DNA from 3 places in the Microbulbifer weihaiensis genome. Region 3 is predicted to be linked to each of the others. Evidence: predicted binding sites of a transcription regulator. Region 3 holds the regulator's gene; each other region holds the start of a gene.
What was found. Region 3 encodes PhoB, which activates phosphate uptake and scavenging genes when phosphate is short. Its sites were predicted from a motif close to TGTCATAAANNTGTAACA; they were not measured.

Region 1 (5,497 bases), on a different contig from region 3:
GGAAACATCCGCAGTCACCACAAAGTTGTCGATCTGTTTGTGGAAAGCGCCTACGGAAAACATGCCCAGAGCATCGGCGTAGTACTCGAAAGACACATCGACGTTGCGCGCTTCATAGGGATCCAGCAGCGGGTTGCCCGCTTCCACCTCCAGCTCACCATCGTCGAATTCAATTGCCGCCGGCGACGGGTTCAGGTCACCGAAGGACGGGCGCGACAGGGATTCCGTGTAAGCGGCACGCAGTACGATGTTGTCGGTATAGTCGTACTTGAAGTTCACGCTCGGGAACAGCTTGCTGTAATCGCTGCGGTAATTCGCCGCAGTGACATAAACGTCTTCCGCCAGCTCCTCGGCGCCGTCGATGGGTTCACCGGACTCGGCAACGCGATAACCTTCGGCACTGAATTCGGTGCTTTCGTAGCGCACGCCGTACACCACGTTGGCGCGACCGAAATCGATATCGTTCATCACATACAGTGCAGAGATATCCTCGTTCATTACATAGTCGCGCGCGGAGTCCAGTGCGGTATCGGTCTCATCGATTTCAAAGTTGCCGATATTGGCATCGATAAAGGCATTCAGAGCGCCGCGGTGGATGCCCGGGCCGAAGGTACCGAGGCCGTAATCGATATTGCCATTGGCGAAGTCCGCCAGGGTGAAGTCATCACCGAAGCCGTCATAGATGGTTGCATTCAGGTCACCGGTTTTTTCTCGACGGCGCTCGTGCACACCAAACTTCAGCTCGGACGGGTTGCCGGCGACTTCGATATCGCGACGGAAATCGAGGCGGAAGCTGACTTCTTCATCGTCGGTGAAGTTATCTTCGATCACCAGCTCGTCCAGTGCATAGCTGGCCGCATCCAGGGCACTGGCATCGGCGGCAAACATCTGCGGGATTTTGCCGGCGCTGGTGTACCCCAGCTGCAGACCTTCCTGCACGAAAGTGGTATCGCGACGGTGCGGCTCCGATTCTTCCGCATGGGAGAAACCCAGTGCGTATTCCACGCCCCATTTATCCAGGTCGTGCTCGCCACCCAGTACCAGGGACAGGATTTCCTGTTCCTCGTAACGGTCTTTCAGTTCTTTTTCCAATGCAGCGTCAGACCAGGTGACCGCCGTGGCAGAAATGGAATCCGGATCGTCGTTTTCCTCGTCCAGCTTGTAAGAATTGCGCTGGCGCTGTTCTTCATCGGAAAAATCGGAGTACAGGGAGTGAAGGTAAATACGCTGGCCTTGCGAGAGTTCGAGATCGAAATTGGCCGCGAGACCGGTACGTTCACGGGTAACCGTGTAATCGCGCTGTTCGATTTCCGCAGCGGTCACACCTTCACTGCCATCCAGTGCGGTGAACGCTTCCCACACGCCATCGGTTTCGATGTTTTCGGAGCCGAATTTGCGCGTCTGGTGCGAGGCGGCAAGGGCAATCCCCAGGGTGCGCCCGTTCAGGTCAAATTTATTGGTGTAGTTACCGGCGATTTTCGGACTGTTTTCGCCCTGCAGCTCGCCGTAGCCGTTTTCGATGGTGACCTTGTAGGTCTGGCCATCCTTTTCCAGTGCGTTGATGCTCTTGATCTCGATCGCACCACCGATGGAGTCGGCGCTCATGTCCGGCGTCAGGGTCTTGAAGACTTCCAGGCTCGCCAGCAGGTCAGAGGGGATGACATCCAGGGCCACCGCGCGGCTGCCGGTTTCCGGCGCCGGCAGACTCATGCCGTTAATCGTGGAGGCATTCAGGTTCGGGTCGATACCACGCACGCCAACGAAGCGGCCTTCGCCCTGGTCGCGGGCGATGAATACGCCGGACATACGCTGCAGTGCTTCGGTAACGTTGGCATCCGGCAGTTCGCCGATCGCCTCGGAAGTCTGCACTGCAACCACCTTGTTGGATGCGCGCTGGCGCTCGATATCACTGCGGGCGTTCGCCGCCTGGCCAGTGACCACGATCGTTTCCATCAGCGTGCTTTCATTTTCCTGTGCGCTGTTCTGCGCGCCGGCATTGATGCTGATGACTGCTGCCGCGAGCGGCGCCACCAGTTTGAAATTGAGTACAGACCTGGTCATGTTCCCCGTCCCATAGTGTTGTTGGCGGTTGTTTTGTTTGGGGCGGAGCCTAGTCTTCGGGTGTGAACGTTGCGTTACCGTTTTTTTAAATTTGTCATATTCAGCAGCTAACCTTCTTACCAGATAGAAAAGCACGCCGCGCTGCAGCGGCGCCTGATGATTCAAAATAATTTCGCCGTATCCGGAGGCAAGGCCAATGTCGGACGACCATAAAAATCACGACAAACCAACGAACCCCAAACGACGCACGCTGTTCAAGGCCATGGGCGCCGCCGGTGTTGCCTCGGCGGGCGTGGGCCTGCTGCCCGGCTGTGGACCGCGTATCGAAAAGGCGCGCGACAATCTCGGCTTTGCCGAAATCCCCCACCGGCTCGATCACCACCATCACATCCCGGAGGAATACACCGCCGACCTGCTGCTGCGCTGGGGGGATCCACTGGACGCTTTCGCCGGCGCCTTCACACCGGAAACGCTTACCGCCGCAGAGCAGGGGCGACGCTTCGGCTACAACAATGACTTCATCGCTTTCATGCCGCTGGATGAGACCGCCGGCCCCGGTGACGGCGACCGCCACTGCCTGAGTCGCAATAGTGAGCGCGGCCTGTTGTGCGTGAATCACGAGTACACCCAACCACACCTGATGTTCCCCGGATACAGGGATGAGAGCGCTGCCAATCGCGGGGCAACCGCCAAGCAGGTCGCGATCGAGCAGCAGGCCTGTGGCCACAGTGTGGTGGAAATCGAAAAAACCGCCGACGGCTGGCGGGCGATCCAGGGCAGTCCCTACAACCGGCGAATTTCCCTGTCCACCGGCATGCTCGCCGTGGGGCCTGCAGCGGGGGATGAGCGCCTGAAAACCGGCGCCGACCCCTCCGGTAGCCGGATACTCGGCACCGTCGGCAACTGCGCCGGCGGCAAAACGCCCTGGGGCACGGTACTCATTGCCGAAGAGGGATTTGGTGGTGCTTTTCAGGGGGACCCGGATGGCATCGCCGACGAGCGCGAGGCGCGCAATCATCACGCATTCGGCATCGCCGACAACAATCGCAACTGGGGCGAATACGACGATCGTTTCGATATCCGCGTGGAGCCCAATGAGCCGAACCGCTTCGGCTGGATGGTGGAGTACGATCCCTACGATCCGGATTCCACCCCACGCAAGCTGACCGCGCTCGGCCGTTTTGAACACGAGGGATTCACTCTGGTCTGCAAACCGGGACAACGTGTCGCCGCATATGGCGGTGACGACGACGAGCACCAGTTTGTATACCGGTTTGTATCGAAAAATGTCTATCTACCGGGCGAATCGGCACACAACCGTGCGCTGCTTACCGAAGGCACACTCTACGCCGGACAGTTCAACGAAGACGGCAGCGGGCGCTGGCTGCCACTGGTATTCGGCGAAGATCCACTCAGCGAAGACAACGGCTTCCGCAACCAGGCAGATGTACTGATCGACTGCCGGCGGGCAGCCAAGCTGCTCGGGGCCACCCCCATGGATCGCCCGGAAGATGTGGAAACCAACCCGGTCAACGACTGCACCTACGTGATGCTGACCAAGAATAAAAAGCGCGCAACAGGCGACGAAAATGCGGCCAACCCACGGGCGCGTAATACCGCAGGCCACGTACTGGAAATCGTGCCACCGGGGCGGTTTGGCGAGCGGGATCACACCAGCGATACCTTCCGCTGGAATACGTTTCTGCTGGGCGGTAACCCCAATGCAGAAGACCCTCGCGAGCGCGGTGCCTATGGGCAGCAGCAGCCCGGGAACATCTCCGCCCACGGCTGGTTTGCCAACCCGGACAATGTGGCATTCGATCCCCGGGGCAATATGTGGATCGCCACGGATGGCTGTGAAAGTTTCGGCTTCCACGATGGCCTGTGGGCAATGGCCACCGAAGGGGAACTGCGCGCAGCACCGAAACATTTTTTCGGCTGCCCGCAAGGCGCGGAAATCTGCGGTCCGGAGTTCACTCCGGACGGCAAGACCCTGTTTGTATCGGTACAGCATCCGGCGGACGGCCGCCATTCCAGTTACGACATGCCGATGCACCGCTGGCCCGACAACGACCCGACCCTGCCTCCGCGCCCCTCCGTGCTGGCAATCCGCCGTCTGGATGGCGGTGAAATCGGCAGCTAAGGCGAAACACGGCTCTGGGCCAAAGTGCCGGCTACCGTCTTGCGGCATTTAGACCCGGCACGTCAACCCAGCAGGTCGCTGGCGAATCCCCCTATGCGGAGCGAAAGCTCCGCAACCAGCGTACTACCCCTTCACGTCGCCATACCAGGAGAAGCAATGCCAGGCACAGGTAGATGGCCGGTTCGATCCAGCCACTTTTTACCGACCACCAGAAATGCCAGCAGGCCAGCAGTACCGCCGGATACAGAAGCCCGTGCAGTTTTTTCCAGTTTTTCCCCATGCGCCGCATCAGTATCGGCAGTGAAGTGATCGCCAGCGCCAGGAGCGTCAGCCAGGCGGAAAAGCCCAGCAGGATATAGGTGCGCTTCACCAGCTCACTGCCTATCAGTGACCAGTCAAACCCCAGGTCCAATGCCATCCAGGCACTGAAATGCAAGCTGGCCCAGGCAAAGGCCCACAGTCCCAGGGGCCGGCGCAGGCGGTTCAGCTGCCCGTACCCCAGCCACTTCGATAACGGTGACACCAGCAGGGTCAGCAACAGCAGGCGCAGCGTCCCCAGGCCCAGGTAGTGGATAAGCTCCACCACGGGATCACCGCCGAGACGGCCGGCATTTATGGCGTAAAACAGCCAAACCAGCGGCAACGCCGCGCCGATATGCACGCTGAAATGAAGCAGTGCTGCCAGGGGCTTGCGCCAGTTGGCGCTGCTCGCTGAAACCCCCACTAGTAGTACTTCCTCAGATCCATGTTGCGGTACAGGGAGGCCACTTCTTCACCGTACCCGTTGAACGGCAGGGTCGCCTGGCGCTTGACCGAGAAAATGCCACCGGGGCCAATAAAGCGTTCGGTGGCCTGCGACCAGCGCGGGTGATCCACCGCCGGGTTTACATTGGCATAAAAGCCGTACTCATTCGGCAGCAGGCGGTTCCAACTGGTGGGCGGCATCTCCTCCACCAGGCGGATCTTGACGATCGACTTGATCCCCTTGAAACCGTATTTCCAAGGCACCACGAGTCTGATCGGCGCGCCGTTTTGCGGCGGCAGGGTCTTGCCATAGAGCCCCACAGACAAGATGGTCAGGGGATGCATCGCCTCGTCAATACGCAACCCCTCCACGTAGGGATAATCAATGCCGCCACCCACAAAGCGGTTGCGCTGCCCCGGCATCTGCTCCGGGTCGTAGAGGGTCTCAAAGGCGACATATTTTGCCCGGCTGGTGGGTGCAAACCGCTTGAGGAACCTGCCCAGTTCGAACCCGACCCAGGGGATCACCATCGACCAGGCTTCTACGCA
Region 2 (5,497 bases), on a different contig from region 3:
TGCCCGGTTGCTCAGGCGACCGCGAAACAGCCCGGCAGTTGGCACTTCGTGGATTGAGGTGACCAGCCGCGGACGCTGGTTTTCCGGCAAGCCTTTCCAGGCTGCGCGGGCGATACGCGCCGGATAGGGCCCCCGCGCATGCAACACATCGGGCTGCAACGCGCGCAATTGCGCGCGTAACCGTCGCCCCAACAGCAGGTTTCGCAACAGGGAAGATTCGGCAATGGGCATTGCTATATGGCGACTGCCATGAAGTTCAAGGCGCGATACGAGCTCCCCTCCCGCCGAAATGACGATGGATTCGTGCCCCTGCTTGACCAGTTCCTGAGCAAATTCCAGCGCGGTGAGCGCCACCTCCCCGCCTTCCAGTGAGGGCAATACCTGAAGGATCCGCATAATTGTTACCCAGCCGTCCTTTGTTCTTATTCCATAATTTGACACGACGATTCTACCGCTGATTTCAACGCCATTGCGCAGAAATGTTATGACAACAACAACAGGTCACATTTTTGTCGCGATGCAGTAGCATGCTTTTTTGTGAAGCAAACACAATACCTGCCAATACATAAAAACGGAGCTTTCGGACACGATGAAAAAACCTGGTTTGGCACGAATAGCCCTCATGATTTTCAGTCTCCTGCTCTGCGCAACAGCCTCCGTGTATGCCGCAGGGGATCGCGGGGTATTGATGGTAGCTACCAAAGGAGCGCAAAAAATCTACCTGCTGGGCTCCATCCATCTTGCCGACCAGAGTTTCTATCCACTGCGGGACACCATCTCAAACGCGTATGAAAACAGCGACGCACTGGTAGTAGAAGCAGATGTCATCCGTATGGATTCCGATCCCGAATTGCAGCAAAAAATCACACAGGAATCTTTTTATCCAGCGGGTGACGAACTAAAGAACCACCTGTCTCCGGAAGTGTATGGCGAGCTGCAGGCATGGCTGCAGAAGCGTGGGATCCCCGCGCGTCTTTTCAGCCGCATGCGCCCGGCGATTGCCATGATTACCCTGAGTATTGTGGAAATGCAGGCCAGGGGACTGGATCCCAATGCAGGGATCGACCGCTATTTCCTGACGCAGGCGCACAGCCAGAATAAAACAGTACTGGAACTGGAGAGTGTCTTGCAGCAGCTGAAAATGCTGAATGAGCTGGAACAAGCGGAGCTTTACCTGAAGCAGACCCTGGAGCAGCTAGCGGAGATGGATCAGTTCGTTCCGCGTATTACAGAAGCCTGGAAAACCGGAGACCTGGAGGCGCTCTACGACCTGGTGTTCCGCGAAGACGCCAAGGAACACCCGGAATTTGCACAGCTGCATGAGCGACTGTTCTATCAGCGCAACCGTGAAATGGCGAACAAGATCCAGACTCTCAGCGCGCAATACGGAACACTGTTCGTGGTGGTAGGCGCCGGACATCTGGTCGGGGATAAATCCGTTACCTATTATCTGAAAGCGACTGGCTTCAACATAAGACAGATCTGACTTCACCCCAGTGACCTCCGGCAAAGAGCAGGTGTTTGCGGAGGTGTTTCCGGCAGCCTTCAGCGCCGAACTGGAATATTGGCGCTGCAAACCAGGCGCGCCAGCGCTTGCTTTGTCGCAGAGGGTTGACGAACATGCACCATAAGCCATCAGCGGAGATGGTCAGGGCGACCGCTCTGCGCATCGTGTTAGGCTGATACACCAAACTGGCGTCCCGTTTTGTTACAGAATTATTTCAATCTGTAATATTTATATTTATGGATGAGAAATACTTCAGAAATGTTTCTAATTTCTTGCAAGCTAATCAGGTTGCTAGAATCCCCCGCCATCGAAATACAGCCAAATGACACGGGATATTCAACATGGACCGCCTCAATAAGAGCCTGATGGCCGCCACCCTGACCAGCCTGCTCTCGGGCACCGCAGTAGCGGATGAAGCGACAACCAAGGGCAATCTGCAGATTACCTCCGACGACGGCAACTTTTCTGCCTCACTCGGCGGGCGTATTCACTTCGATACCTACCTGTTTGACACCGATATCGAAGATCCGGTCAGCACCACGGACTTCCGCCGCGCGCGCATTACCCTGAAAGGCAATATTTACGACTGGAGCTACGTGCTGGAGCAGGATTTTACCGGCGGTGACACCCTGAGCGGCTACCGCGATGTATTCCTGGCCCACAAGTTCCTCAACGGCGAAATCCGCATCGGCCAGTTCAAGCCCTTCCGCTCAATGGCGGAAATGACCAGTTCCAACGAGATCACCATGCTGGAACGCCCTTTCTCCAGTGCCACCGGCCTGTACGACGGCAACCAGTTCCAGCAGGGTATCGGCTGGACCGGTGTTCTGGACTGTTTCACCCTCGGCATGATGGCGTTCAACCTGCGGGATGCGGGCACAGCGCGCAATGAAGGCCTGGGCGCAGCGGGACGCGTGGCCTGGCACCCGATCAATACAGATAATGAAACCCTGCACCTGGGCACCTCCATCAGCTACGAGAATGCCAACCAAAACTCCCCAGACCTGATTGCGGAAGCCGACTACGCGGGTCGCCGCGGGCCGTCACAGGTAATGGCGCTGACTCCGGGTGATCTGGGCGGCGACGCCTCAACCGCCGCACTGGAACTGGCCGGCAGCTATGGCCCGCTCTACTTGCAGGCTGAATACGTTATCGGCAGCTTTGAGGGGAATTATTATCTCTTTGAAGACGAATTCGAAGATGAGTTTGGCGCGCCCGCTCCTTTCCCCTGCGATCCTGAGTTTGGCTGCTATATCGGCGACCAGACCATCCATACCTGGTATGTACAGGGCAGCTGGATGCTGACCGGGGAGCACAAGGCCTACAGCACGAAGCGCGGTGCGTTCAGCTCCGCCAAGCCCAGCGGTGACGGCTTGTGGGGCAGCGCCTGGGAGCTGACATTCCGCTACGACACCATGGAAAACCGCGATATCCGGCACCTGGAAGCCAGCAGCACAACGATCGGCCTGAATATCTACGCCAACCGCAATGTCCGCTTTATGTTCAATTACATCATGGGCGACGACGATTTCACTGGCGACAATACCGATCAGTTCGGGATACGCGCACAGATCGGCTGGTAATCCCTGCGCCTTACGACGCACACAAAAATGGCGAGCCAGTTGGCTCGCCATTTTTATTTGCAACCAACGCCAGTGAGAATCATCCCACCTGCTGGGCCCTGGCAGGATCGAACACCTCTACTGCTGCCGCAGCCCCGTGTGCACCCGCCTTCGGGTTGTAAAAACGCTGTAGCGACAGCTCTTTAAACTCTTTCGCCTTCACCACATTCCCATCCTTCACCGGACCATAGCCGCGGATCAAATCCGGGTAGCTGAGCAGCTCGATGGCGGCAGCGTGATTATTTGCGTTCAGCTTGGCCACCACTTCGTCGACCAGCTGCTCGTATTCACCGATCAGGCCACGCTCCATTTTACGCTCAGCGGTATAGCCAAACACATCCAGCGCGGTGCCACGCAGGAATTTCAGCTTCGCCAGCAAACCAAAGGCCTTGAGCATCCAGCCGCCAAACTTAAGCTTGCGCGGACGACCGATATTTTTGTCAAACGGACTCAGTAACGGCGGAGCCAGGTTGAATTCCAGTTCAAAATCGCCGGCAAAGTTCTCGCGCAAGGCCTCGACAAACCGGCTGTCGCTATAAAGACGGGCAACTTCGTATTCGTCTTTGTAGGCGAGCAACTTGGCATAATTGCGCGCTACGGTTTCCGCCAGTGCATCACTTCCAGGAACCTTGAGTATCTCCGCATCTTTGACCCTGTCCACCAGAGCCCGGTAACGACGGGCCAGGGCGGCATTCTGGTACCCGGTCAGGTGAGCGACCCGGTGCGCAACAACCGCCTCAAGCCCCTGGGGCATTGCCGGGGTTTCATCCTGGACTAACAGGCGATTCAGGCCAGCTGGATCGGCGGCGGCCAGGCGACCGGCAGCCAAGCCCTGCAGGTTTGCCTCCACAGCCACGCCATTCAACTGGATTGCCTGGCGGATCGCATCGAGCCCGAGGGGAATCAACCCCTTCTGCCAGGCGAACCCCAGCATGAATATGTTCGCTGCCAGGGTATCCCCCAGCGCCGACTTGGTCAGCTTGTGGCCTTCCACAACGTCAAGTTCAAGCACCGCCTCCTTGATCGTGTCGAGCACGGCTTGCGGCGAGTGAATATCTTCGCGCCCGAGAACCGAGGCCGCCGTTGGGCTGAGATGTGTATTTACCACGGCGCGGCTGTGGGTTTCGTCCAGCTTGGCGAGGCTTGCCGAGAGGTTACCGGCGGCAATGAGGTCGCAGGCCATAAGCGCATCGGCACGCCCGTCGGAAATACGCACGGCCTGCAGGGCCGACGGGCTATCCGCAAACCTTACATGGGAGTACACGGCGCCACCCTTCTGTGCGAGGCCCGTCTGGTCAAGGGTACTGCACGCTTTGCCTTCGATGTGCGCAGCCATTGCCAGCAACGCGCCAATAGTCACGACGCCGGTACCACCGACACCCGTCACCAGCAGGTTGAAAGGTTCCTGCAGCGTCGGGCGCGCCGGCAGTGCCAGCTTTTCTGCCGCGTCACACAGCGCATCGCCCACGCCTGCGCGCTTGCTCAACTTGCCGCCCTTGACCGTCACAAACGACGGGCAGAAGCCGTTGACACACGACATATCCTGGTTGCAGCTGGTCTGATTAACCCGACGCTTGTCGCCAAACGCCGTGTCTACTTTTTCCACCGCGATACAGCTGGATTGCGTCACACAATCCCCACAGCCTTCACACACCAGCTCGTTGATGAATGGGCGCCCCTCGGCCTTGGGCAACAGGCCGCGCTTGCGCTTGCGGCGCAGCTCCGTGGCACAGGTTTGATCGTAAACAATTACCGTGCACCCTGGCGCTTCGCGCAGTTCCTTCATCACCGCTGGCATATGATCCCGGTGGCGAATTTCCACCTCAGGAGGAAATGCCAGTGCGTTGCCGTACTTGCTGGTGTTGTCCATAACCAGCACAACCTTGTTCACGCCCTCCGCCAGCACCTGGCGACAAATCATATCCGGGCGCAACTCGCCATCGTGTGGCTGTCCACCGGTCATTGCGACCGCATCGTTGAACAGAATCTTGTAAGTGATATTGACCCGGGCGGCAACCGCCGCGCGGATAGCGAGAATACCCGAGTGGAAGTAAGTTCCATCACCGAGATTGACGAACACATGCGGCTCACTGGTGAAGGCCGCCTGCCCAATCCAGTTAACACCTTCCGCGCCCATCTGGGTGAACGTGTAGGTCTCACGATCCAGCCACTGGGCCATATAGTGGCAACCGATGCCCGCCAGCGCCCGACTGCCTTCCGGCACTCGGGTCGAGCGGTTGTGCGGGCAGCCAGCGCAGAACATAGGCAGGCGCGCAACGCTGGAACCCGCCTGTGCGGAAATCCGCTCCGCCAGTGCATCCAGGCGCATCAGGCGATGACGCGCGCGCTCGCCGAGCCGATCCTCACC
Region 3 (5,497 bases):
CCGCGTGGATTGCCCACCAGCCTGCGCAAAACCTTCTCGAGCCCGTCGCGCTGGATGTGACTGGCGACTGGCCCGCGATTACCGTGGATGCGGTGTTTACCTCCAACACATTGCACATCATGCCTGTCGCGGCGGTAGAGCAATTTTTCCGCCGGCTTCCATCGGTATTGATGCCGGGGGGGCAGTTGATCGTTTATGGTCCGGTAAAGATCGGGGGCCGATATATTGGCCCGGGCAATGCCGGGTTTGATGAATGGCTCAGGGAACAGGATCCGCAGCGCGGTATCCGTGACCTTGAATGGCTGGATCAGCTGGCGGCCGCCGGGGGCCTCCGCCGCACCGAGAATAACGACCTGCCTGCGAACAACCAGTTACTGGTATGGAAAAACGCGGGCTGACTCCGAAATGCATAAACCCTTAAGAATATCCGCAGAACAATAGGAGCCTGACATGCCCGCCTGGTTTGAAGCGACACTGGCCATCGTGGCCGCCATTGCCGCCGTGTTTTTCTTTGCCAAGTACCGCGAGACTGCGGCCGCACTGGAAGAATCGGAACGGATGAAGCGCAAGCTCTCCAAGGATCTCGACCGCTATCGCGATGTTCCGCAACTGCGAGCCCTGCGTGACGGTCTGACTGGCGAGCGCGAGCTGCCAAGGGACGATCAGGGCCGACAGCATGTGATGATCCGCAACAGCAGCCGAAAACTGGTGCACGTAACCATAGGTGATGTGGCTGTCGAGGCGGTGGAGCCTGGTGAGGCCTTCTTCCGCGCCGGTGGTGAACAGTGCGCGCTGCAAGAGCTGGAGTAAGCACTTACGTATTCGGGTGGCCTTTTTAATAGGGCTACCCTGGCACTATCTTTCGTCTACGCCCATCCATTTCTGGTTGGTTTCCACCGACCAGGTCACAAAAATTCCTTTCGGAACGTTGATCACGCCGATCCGGGCGTGTATTTTGGCGCCGCCAATAATGCTAATAACCGGCGCAAAACAAAAATTTTCTTACAACACTTACGAAGGGATCTGGTTGATCATGTGGATCAAGAACCGAATTGCCAGCATTGTTGCTGCGGGGGCTATTCTGGGGGCGGCGCCGGTAGCCGCAGAAGTTTTTTCCGGACGCGGCAGTGCAATGGCTGGTGCTGGGGTTGCCGGCGGTGACTACAGCTACAGCGCGCTGGTCAATCCGGCGACCGCCACCAATTTCAAGGAAAACGACGACTTCGCGCTGACACTGGATTTTGGTGTGATCGCCAATGACCAGAATGAATTCATTGATACCGCGGAAGACCTGACGGACTACCTCGACGAGATCGATGGCATGACGGCGAACCAGGGCGATGCGGATTTCATTCTCGACTCCCTGCGCGCGCTGGATCAATCGCGGCTGACGCTGGACGCCGGTGCGCAGCTCACTATCGCCATCCCCGGCAGTGCAGTTTCCGGCCTGCTGTTTGTGCGCCAGTCTGCGTTCATTTCCACCGAAATTAACCTGGCGGATGCCGACGTTGAACTGCTGAGTAATTTCGGTGAACAGCTGTTCGACGAAAACGACCTTCAGTCCGAAGCTGGCGCTTTTGGTTACAGCATGCGGGAAGTGGGCGTTGCGATGGCCCGTACATTCACTTTTGGTGAGTACCAGGTTTCCCTGGGTGCCACGCCAAAGCACCAGCAGGTTGAGACCATCGAATACATTGAGACCGTGGCGGATTTCGATGACGACGATTTCGAGGTAGATGATTACACCCTGGAGCACAGCAACTTCAACCTCGACCTGGGTGCCACCATCAACTGGGGTGAGTTGCAGGGCGGTCTGTCGGTGCGTAACAGCCTGGCGCAGGAATACGAGACGCTGGGAGGACTGAAAATCCAGCTGGATCCGCAGGTGACGGCAGGCTTTGGTTATACGGGTGAAGTACTTACCCTGCTCGCGGATCTCGACCTCAATGCGGTGGAGCTTTTCGAGGGAGCCGGCGAAGTGCAGGTTGCGCGCCTGGGTGCGGAAGTGGACCTGTTTGACTGGGCACAGCTGCGCGTTGGTTACAGGCACGACCTGAAGGACACCTTTGACGGCGCGATGACGCTCGGCGTGGGCTTCTCGCCGTTCGATGTGCTGCAGCTGCACGTATCGGCCATCAAGTCTTCTGATGACACTCTGGGTGCTGCGGTGCAGTTCGGGATTGAGCTTTAATCACGGGTTGGCATCGGTACAACAAGAAGGGGCCTTGAGGCCCCTTTTTTATTGCCGTGAATTCTGTTCAGGCAGAGGTGGTGGCTGTCAGTTTGTGCGCCGGGAAGTTAAGCGTAAAGGTACTGCCGCGTCCGGGGGTGCTGACCACACTCATGGAAGCACTGTGACGCAGTAATACGTGTTTCACGATCGCAAGCCCGAGGCCGGTGCCGCCACTCTCCCGGGACCGGCCCGCATCCACGCGGTAGAAGCGCTCCGTGAGACGGGGAATATGCACAGGGTCTATGCCGATACCGCAGTCTTTCACCGCGTAGTGTCCGCCCCGATCATCGCGATACCAGCGCAGTTCTATCGGGCCGCCGTCCGGGCTGTACTTCACGGCATTTAACGCGAGGTTGGCAAAAGCGCTGTGTAATTCGCCGCTGTCGCCAGTCAGGATGCAATCCTCGTCGCACTCCACGGTGAGCGCGTGCCGTTCACCGCTGAGCGCGCGGGCTTCGCTGGCCACACGTTCCATCAGCTCGCGCACAGAGACCTTGTCGCGGCCGCTGTCGCGCTCGGAGGTTTCCAGGCGGGCCAGCAGCAGCAGGTCGTTGACCAGGCTGGTCATGCGGGTGGTCTGTTCGCTCATCTGCGCCAGCGGGCGATCCCAGTTCCGGGGGGCCTGGCCACTGCTCTGCAAGGTTTCCAGATAGCCGGCGATCACCGTCAGTGGCGTGCGCAGTTCGTGGGATACATTGGCGACGAAATCGCGCCGCATCTGCTCCAGATTGTGCAGCCGGGTAATGTCGCGCACGATCACCAGTGCCTCATCCTGCCCGAAGCGGGTCACTTCCATTTGCAGAATACGCGAGTCATCCCCGGGGGCCGGAAGTGTGATGGGCTCCTGATTGGCGGTTTTTTGCAGCACCACGCGCTGGTACATGTGTTCGACAAACCTTGGGTCGCGCACGAAGTTCACCAGCGGTTGGCCGGCATCATCCGGTCGCAGGCGCAACATCTGCTCTGCGGCGGGGTTCCACCAGGCGAGGTTGCCCTCGTCTTCCAGCGCTACGATGCCTTCGCGCAGCGCGCTGGTGCTGTCCTGCACCCGGCGCAGCATGGCGTGCAGCTTCTGCTTTTCCTTGCGGTGGCGGCGCTGCAGGCGATAGAAGTCGTCGGAGATGTCGCCCCAAACCCCGAAACTGGTGGGTGCAGGCCCGCGCCGCCCGTTGGACAGCCAGCGGTCGAACTGATTCTGTTGCCAGAGAATCCAGAAAAGATAGACGGTCAGGCCAGCGCAGAGCGCCAGCCACCAGTGCCCGGTTGAGAAGCCGAGAATGGTAGTAACCAGGGCGATGACGACGAAGCGTGCGAACTCGCCAATACTGCGATCGAGCATGATGGTTGGGCCATCTGTTGTTTCGTTGCGTGAAACTCCATGGGCATGGAGAAACCTGCAGACTTTATGCGAAAGCAAAAAATGTGAAAGCTGCGAAAACAAAGTACCGAGCGGGTTTACGCCCCCGCTGGCGACAGGTTGCACAGCATTACCCCAAAAAGCTTTCAGCGGCCTTTGCCTGTTACCTGTACTTTGCTGCTTCCGGAACGGATCAGTGATCCGTGCGGTCGCGCGCGGGTCAGAGATTATACTCTTTCCACGGTCTGTACCGAGAAGCGGTAACCGGTGCCGCGGACAGTCTGGATATAGCGCTCGTGCCCGTCAATGGTGAGCGCCTTGCGCAGGCGGCGTATGTGGACATCCACGGTGCGCTCCTCTACGTACACATTGCCTCCCCACACGTGGTCGAGGAGTTGGGTGCGGGTATAGGCGCGCTCCTGGTGCGACAGGAAGAAGGTCAGCAGGCGAAATTCGGTGGGGCCCATATCAACCGGATTGCCGTTGATGGTGACCCGGTGGCTGATCGGATCCAGTACCAGGCCGCCGGCGGTCAGGGGCTCTTCCGGTGTGCTGGGGCCGGCCCGGCGCAGCACCGCCTTCAGGCGCGCGACGAGTTCGCGGGGGGAAAACGGCTTGGTGATGTAATCGTCGGCGCCGGTTTCGAGGGCCTTGATCTTGTGATCTTCCTCGCCCTTGGCTGTCAGCATGATGATGGGCAGGGACGAAGTAAGTTCGTCGCGTTTCAGGCGGCGGGCCAGCTCTACGCCGGAGACGTCGGGCAACATCCAGTCCAGCAGGATCAGATCCGGCTTTTCATCGATAACCAGCGCGTGTGCAGCCTGGGCATTTTCCGCTTCGAGACAGCGGTAATCCGCCATCTCCAGCGCAATCCGTAACATGTCCCTGACCGGGGCTTCGTCGTCGACTATCAGAATCGTCTTGCTGTGCATCTGTCTGCCATACCCTAACTGATTGCGTCGTCAGCGAACTGACTCTTCCTTAGAGTGGCCATTTAACGGCACTTTGATGACAAATATATGACAGCTCCCGCTGGATCACGACGAGAAAATCAGAGAAATCGCGCTAACTGGTCAGATAGTGGAAAAAAATTCCTGCAAAGACCGCGGCGCCAACCCAGTTGTTGTTGAGAAAGGCCCGGAAGCAAGGTTCTCTCTGGCGATCCCTGATCAGCCACTGCTGAAAGCCGAAGAGCACCGCGGCGCCGGCGACACCGCAGTAATACAGCGCGCCCAGGTTTGCCCGGTCGCCCAGCATCAACAGCGCGATCACGACCATCACCTGCAGGCTGCCAGTCATGGCCCGATCCATTTCGCCAAACAGGATTGCCGTGGATTTGACGCCTATCTTGAGGTCGTCGTCCCGATCCACCATGGCGTAAAAGGTGTCGTAAGCCACTGTCCACAGCAGGTTGGCGGTAAAGATCAGCCAGGCCACCGCGGGTACTTCGCCGGTTGCGGCGGCGAAAGCCATCGGAATGCCCATACTGAAGGCTGCGCCCAGCACCACTTGTGGCATATGGGTATAGCGTTTGGCAAAGGGATAGCAAAACGCCAGTGCCAGGGCGGCGAACGACAACAGGATTGTGAGTGTATTCGTGGTCAGTACCAGGGCGAAGGCGGCGACACTGAGGCCGGCAAACAGCAACAGTGCGCCTTTCGGGGTGGCGGCGCCGGTTGCGAGGGGGCGCGTGGCCGTGCGTTTCACGTGGCCATCGATCCTGCGGTCGGCAAAGTCGTTGATGGCGCACCCGGCGGCGCGCATAAAAATGACCCCAAGGGTAAACACGCTGAACAGGTGCAGCCCGGGCCAGCCTTCGGCGGCGATCCACAGTGCCCACCAGGTCGGCCACAGCAGCAGCAGCGAGCCGATTGGCCGGTCGAGGCGGGCCAGTTGCCAGTACGGGA

Region 1: the regulator PhoB is predicted to act here: its motif matches at 2,143-2,160, upstream of ACNKU7_RS17820 (PhoX family protein).
Region 2: the regulator PhoB is predicted to act here: its motif matches at 1,707-1,724, upstream of ACNKU7_RS04820 (OprO/OprP family phosphate-selective porin).

The regions. Positions count from the first base shown of each region.
Region 1 covers NZ_JBLWFL010000022.1:14,071-19,567, forward strand. Annotated here, with positions in the region: gene ACNKU7_RS17815 (TonB-dependent receptor) at 1-2,061, opposite strand, end outside; gene ACNKU7_RS17820 (PhoX family protein) at 2,258-4,204, shown strand; gene ACNKU7_RS17825 (protein-methionine-sulfoxide reductase heme-binding subunit MsrQ) at 4,296-4,928, opposite strand; gene msrP (protein-methionine-sulfoxide reductase catalytic subunit MsrP) at 4,928-5,497, opposite strand, start outside.
Region 2 covers NZ_JBLWFL010000004.1:28,179-33,675, forward strand. Annotated here, with positions in the region: gene ACNKU7_RS04810 (glycosyltransferase) at 1-396, opposite strand, end outside; gene ACNKU7_RS04815 (TraB/GumN family protein) at 623-1,486, shown strand; gene ACNKU7_RS04820 (OprO/OprP family phosphate-selective porin) at 1,849-3,090, shown strand; gene ACNKU7_RS04825 (indolepyruvate ferredoxin oxidoreductase family protein) at 3,170-5,497, opposite strand, start outside.
Region 3 covers NZ_JBLWFL010000007.1:223,357-228,853, forward strand. Annotated here, with positions in the region: gene ACNKU7_RS11160 (DUF938 domain-containing protein) at 1-398, shown strand, start outside; gene ACNKU7_RS11165 (hypothetical protein) at 451-810, shown strand; gene traF (conjugal transfer protein TraF) at 1,034-2,191, shown strand; gene phoR (phosphate regulon sensor histidine kinase PhoR) at 2,259-3,572, opposite strand; gene phoB (phosphate regulon transcriptional regulator PhoB) at 3,818-4,522, opposite strand; gene ubiA (4-hydroxybenzoate octaprenyltransferase) at 4,656-5,497, opposite strand, start outside.